DNA from 2 places in the Virgibacillus sp. M23 genome. Region 1 is predicted to be linked to the other one. Evidence: riboswitches for the same ligand, from Rfam matches in the RefSeq annotation. Region 1 holds a riboswitch; the other holds the start of a gene.
What was found. A riboswitch is a leader RNA that binds a small molecule or an ion and turns the genes downstream of it on or off. The one in region 1 is predicted to bind S-adenosylmethionine.
Positions count from the first base shown of each region.

Region 2: another riboswitch for S-adenosylmethionine. It lies ahead of RVS70_RS13690 (5-methyltetrahydropteroyltriglutamate--homocysteine S-methyltransferase); the one in region 1 lies ahead of RVS70_RS16005 (methionine ABC transporter ATP-binding protein).

Region 1 is NZ_JAWDHA010000048.1:3,290-6,439, reverse strand. Features, by position in the region: gene RVS70_RS16010 (methionine ABC transporter permease) at 1-279, opposite strand, end outside; gene RVS70_RS16005 (methionine ABC transporter ATP-binding protein) at 269-1,300, opposite strand; SAM riboswitch class I at 1,373-1,476, opposite strand; SAM riboswitch class I at 1,558-1,664, opposite strand; gene RVS70_RS16000 (NAD(P)/FAD-dependent oxidoreductase) at 1,854-2,909, shown strand; gene RVS70_RS15995 (ABC transporter substrate-binding protein) at 2,926-3,150, shown strand, end outside.
Region 2 is NZ_JAWDHA010000035.1:15,924-19,073, forward strand. Features, by position in the region: gene RVS70_RS13685 (XRE family transcriptional regulator) at 1-471, opposite strand, end outside; gene RVS70_RS13690 (5-methyltetrahydropteroyltriglutamate--homocysteine S-methyltransferase) at 810-1,922, opposite strand; SAM riboswitch class I at 2,292-2,396, opposite strand; gene RVS70_RS13695 (Na+/H+ antiporter NhaC family protein) at 2,687-3,150, shown strand, end outside.

The sequences.
Region 1 (3,150 bases):
AACAATAGCTGCCGCAGTTCCAATTGAAGTTCCAACTACCAAACGAGTAAATGGTATGACAGCAACCATTAAGATAATAAACGGAATAGATCGGAACACATTTATAATGGCATTTAATACGGTAAAAACTGCTTTATTTTCCCATAAATGACCTTTTCTTGTGACAACAAGTAAAATCCCTAAGATTAGACCAATTACAAACGAAAAAAGCAAGGAAACGCCAACCATTACAATAGTCTCCCATAATGCTTCCACAATTTGTTGACCATTAACTAACATCTGCTAGCACCTCCTTTACCGTTACCTTCTGTTGGTGAATATGCATGATAGCACGATTTATTTCATTTTCATCACCATCTAGTTTGACGATTAAATTGCCAAATGGTGTTCCCTGTAGCTCCGTAATACTGCCAAATAACACATTTACATCAACCGCATATTGCTTAGCAATTTCTGATAATAGCGGTCGTCCCGTCGATTCCCCAAGGAATACAATTCGATAAATTTTCTGACGTTGATCCAGCACTTTTAACAGCTCATATACGGATCTAGGAATATCATCATGCATCACAGACCGTACAAATTTATGTGCAATCTCTGTCTTTGGCTGTGCAAACACTTCGAATACGGAACCTGCTTCTACTACTTTCCCCTCATCCAATACCGCTACCTTATCGCAAATCTCGCGAATAACCCCCATTTCATGCGTAATAATCAAAATGGTTAGGTTATATTCTTCATTTATCTTCTTTAGCAGCTGTAAAATTGATTTCGTAGTTTCTGGATCTAGTGCTGAAGTTGCTTCGTCACATAATAATACCTTTGGCTTCGTAGCAAGGGCACGAGCAATTCCTACACGCTGCTTTTGTCCACCAGATAGTTGATCTGGATAATTATCTGCTTTATCTTTTAATCCAACAAACTCTAGTAGTTCTATAACCCGACGCTTCACTTCATCTTTTGGTACATTAGCAAGTAATAACGGCATCGCTACATTTGCGAATACTGTTTTAGCATTTAATAAATTAAAATGCTGAAAAATCATCCCGATGCTTCGTTTAGCTTCACGTAGATCCTTTGGAGAAAGGCTTAGCAAATCTTGATTATTAACCGTTACTTTTCCCGAAGAGGGACGTTCTAATAGGTTCACACAACGAATAAGGGAACTTTTCCCAGCACCACTAAAACCGATAACACCAAAGATTTCACCTTTTTCAATGTGCAAATTCACATCTTCTAATGCCTTTATTTGTTGTTGCTTTCCATTATAAATTTTACTTACACGTTCAAACGTAATCATGATGTATCACTCCTTTATGTCTGTACTAAAAATGCCTCTTCAGTTAAGAAGAGGCATCCATATACTATCCTCTTCTTATCTTTCAAGCTCTTAGCTTGCTGGATTTGGCACAGTACTTCATAGAGTCTGTTGCCGAGGTTTCAAAGGGCCAGTCCCTCCACCTCTCTGGATAAGAAGTTACGCTATAAAATTTTGTTCCGAATAAAAAAATCCCTCCTTGTTTGTAAGAAGAGATTTCCATATCTATTGGCGCTCTCTTCTTATTTTCCAAGCACAAATGACTTGTTGGATTTGGCACAGTACTTTGTAAAGTCCGCTGCCGAGGCTTCAAAGGGCCAATTCCCTCCACCTCTCTGAATAAGAAGTTTATATTTTGTAATTGATATATACAATACTACGCTTGCGACATCCTGTCAATTACTATTTGAAAATTTTTTATAAACCTGTCATTTATTTTTCTAACCGTTTATTGCTTTCCTAAAAAAATTCTGTATAATTAGTCATAGTGATAATGATTCTCATTATCATCAATGGCGAAGGAGGTAATTATAATATGCAACATTTAGATATTACAGATGTAACTATTGTTGGTGGTGGACCAGCAGGTTTATATGCATCTTTTTATAGTGGCATGAGGGATTTATCAACTCGTATTATAGAATATCAACCAAAGCTTGGTGGTAAGGTACACGTATATCCAGAGAAAATGATTTGGGATGTAGGTGGATTAACTCCTGTAACTGGAGCTACCTTAATTGATCAAATGGCAGAGCAAGCATTGACATTCGATCCTGAAGTCATTCTCAACGAAAAAGTTACAAAAATAGAGAAAAATGAAGATAACCTATTTGTATTAACTTCCCATTCTGGTAATCAATATTTAAGTAAAACAGTAATTCTTGCAGTTGGTGGCGGTATATTAAATCCAATTAAAATTGATATTGAAGGTGCAGATCGATTTGAGGTAACAAATCTGCATTATACCGTACAAAGTCTTGAGCATTTCAAAAATAAAAACATTATCATATCTGGTGGGGGAAACTCAGCCATTGATTGGGCTAACGAATTAGAACCAATAGCTAAGCAGCTACATATGGTGCATCGTAAAAATGAATTTACAGGACATGAAGCACATATTTCGCAAATCATGAATTCTACAGCTAACATCCATTTTAATTCAACCATTGAGAAGTTGCATGCTAATGCACAAGGCGATCAAATCGAAGCCGTGGAAATACGAAACCACGAGACAAATCAAGAAGAAGAAGTGAAAACAGATGCGCTTATCATTAGCTATGGCTATGAACGAGAATTAACGTTTATTAAAGAAAGCCCTTTAAATATTGAAATAGAAAGGGATTTCTTTGTAAAAGGAACCTCGAAATCAGCTACTTCCATTGAAGGTCTTTATGCAGCTGGTGATATCTTATCGTTTGATGGGAAGGTACACTTAATTGCTGGAGCATTTGTAGATGCAGCGAATGCCGTTAATCAAGCAAAACTATTATTAGAACCTGATGCAACAGCAAAAGCAAGGGTATCTTCACATAACGATAAATTTAATTCAAGAAATAAAGCGCTATTAAGGCATCTATATCAAAAATCATAAGCTAAGGAGATTGAAAATGATTAAAAAATTGCGCTTACCAGTTTTTCTAGTTATTCTTGCTGTCTTCTTATCAGCATGTGGTGGTAATAATAGCTCAGAAGAAGAATCAGAAAATCAAGATAGCAATGAAGATAATAATAAACAAGAAGAAATGCGTAGTTTTGAAACCGCTAAAGGGAATGTCGATATACCAGTTAAACCAAAACGAATTGTCACCGACTACTACGGGGGCGAACTACTG
Region 2 (3,150 bases), on a different contig from region 1:
ATCTCCTTTTTCCATGTAATGCTTCTCATCTTCATAAAGTAAATGGATAGCTCCCTCTAAAATATAAATAAACTCATCTTGGGAGTGCGTATAGGTCTCTTCGCGGACATTCATATCCCGAGGAGTTACATGAACAATAGTAGGTTCAATTCCTGTAAACCGCGAACGATTTGCCAGCAATTCATAGGAGTAACCCATATTCTCATCACCTACTTTAAATTGCCGTTCTGTATGAGGGAGTAAAACAAGATCTCGATCATCATGATCATCCAAAATCCAGGTTAGTGGTACTTCTAATTCTTCACTAATTTTGGATAAAGTGGCAATTGCTGAAGCTGTCTGTCCATTTTCAATTTTAGATAAAAGGCTTTTGGAGATTCCACATGCTTCCGCTACCTGCTGTTGTGTTTTTTTCATACGCAAGCGCATTTGCTTAATTTTCTTACCTATATTATTAAGATTTATTGCAATTCTCTCCTTCCGCTAGTGGTCACACGTTCTATAAACTTCTTTAATGATAGAATAGAACGAAACTATCGTCAATCCGAACATACAGATAATCACTGCCTATAGATTTAATCACATACAAGCAGAGTGTGCTGTTTTTTTAGCTAGTTCTGTTTACTTTGCTAATATTAACGGGTCAAAGCACCCTTCCTTTCGTTAGGTAACATCACCATTTAAAAAAATGAATGATAAAGCACCCAACTACATTCCGAATATACTGATATGCTCGAAAGGTAATTCGGAGTTACTTTATCTTCATTCATTCAAAATGGTTTAATATAAGCGGCTACTAATATGCTTTCTTACTTCCACACATCCTTAGCGATATCTACTACATGTCTAACCTTATTCCATTGCTCTTCTTCTGTTATCAGATTACCTTCTTCTGTAGAAGCGAAACCGCATTGCGGACTAAGACAGAGCTGTTCATACGGAAGGTAGTTAGCAGCTTCAGCAATACGTTTCTTAATAACATCTTTATCTTCCAGCTCTGGGAACTTAGAAGTAACTAATCCTAAGACTACACAAAGATCATCTCTGTTCACATAGGATAAAGGCTCGAAACCTCCAGATCGCTCGTCATCAAATTCAAGGAAAAGCCCGTCCACATTCAACCCAGCGAAAATGGTTTCAGAAACAGCATCATAAGAACCTGTACTGAAATAATGGGAACGATAATTGCCTCGACAAATATGCATGGTGATAAGTAAATCTTTAGGCCTTTCAGCAATCGATTCATTAATCACACGTTTGCAAATATCCCTTAGTTTTTCTGGATTCATGCCCTTTGCTTGCAGTGAGGAAATCCCTTCTTCTGATAGAAAGGATGCCCATGATGTGTCATCTAACTGAAGGTAACGACAACCTGCATCATAAAATGCCTGAATTGCTTGTTGATAAGCCATAATCACATCTGGAACAAGGTCTTCGATTGTTTGATAAATATCTGTATCAAATCCAGCACGAACGAGTAACATGTTCGGACTTGGGATCGTCTGTTTGGTAACATGACGGTTCCCTACCACTTCATTCAGAAACTTAAAATCTGCGAGAAATGGATGCTCTTTATTAAACTCCACCTTTCCAGTAACATGAATGGAATGCTTTTTTGTCTCAATTCCAGCAAATTTCAAGCCATTATTTGGCTCAAATCCCTCAACACCATTTAAATTCTCTAAAAAGTCGAAATGCCACCAAGAACGCCGAAGTTCTCCATCGGTTATAGCCATTAGCCCAGCTGCCTTTTGTTTCTCTACTAGCTTAATAATTTCTGCATCTTCAATTGCTCTTCGTTGTTTTTCACTAATTTCTCCTTTAGCATATTGAGATCTCGCGTGCTTGATACGATCTGTTCTTAGAAAGCTACCTACATGATCTCCTTTGAAAGGTGCTATTCGTTCTACTGCTGTTGTCAATGTATCCACTCCTTTATAGTTATAAAAAGGCTGAGACAAAAGAATGAAGAAACAATTAAAAACGAACAATGATTGGTTGAAAATTAATTATCGTTCGTATTGATCAGAATCATTCATTTAGCACCTGAAATAAGCGAGACTCCGGCCGTAACACCACGAGTCCGAAGATCCACTAGAAAAAGCGTTTTCCTTACCAAGTTAGCTGAGACCGTTCCCGCGGAAAGCGAGTATATTTCACGATGCTGGAATGATACTCCTATTGATAACATGATTATTCGTATTTTGAGTAAATAAGTGTGTTTTGCCTCAGCCTCGTTAAAAAGAACCCTTCTGCTAAGAAGGGTTCTTTTGTATACATACATCGTCACCTTCTCATCTTTCAAGTTTATAAAACTTGCTAGAAGTAGCACCTTATTTATAAAACAGGTTGCTGAGGTGTCTTCAGGCTAGTCCCTCGACCTCTCTAGATAAGAATATTATGTAATTATTTAAATAATTAAAACTATCATAGCAATTCTATTAAAAAATAGCAAAAGATTCCTCACACTATTTAATAACTGCTGTCCATTTCACCCTTTCTAATAGCTTTATTGACATCTAATAATCAACAGATTCACCTATTATGAGGAAGCATGTAGTGATTATGTCTTTCTGCAAAAGCTACGTATGAAAAATCGACTTTTTACAAATGGTAATTATAGCTTTTATTCATTTTTTCAACCTTATACTAGATATCAAACCATCCATTTAGAGGAGGCTGTACGATGGATCACACCTGGTTCTCCCTCATTCCCTTTACTATTGTTATTGCTTTAGCTATATGGCAAAAAAGACTTCTTCCTGGACTAGTGCTGGGACTCCTTGTAGGTGCTTTTCTGTTAGAATTCAGCGTATTAAACGGAACAAAAGAAGCCGTAAACTATCTCATAACGACATTGGCAGATCCAGGGAATATTAATATTATCGCCTTTTTATATTTATTTGGCGGATTGATTGGTATGATGCAAATTTCTGGAGGAGTTAAAGGATTTTCTGAGTGGGTTGGTGACAAAATTCAATCCGAACGAGGACTTCTAGTTGTCATCTGGTTGACCCTACCTTTTACATTTATGATGCCGATGTTTCGAATAATGATGATTGGACCCGTGGTAAAATCCTTACTTAAAAAGGTGAACATGTCTCACTGGAAAGTAGGGTTCACGATGGATGTATCCACCAGTTCCGTTAT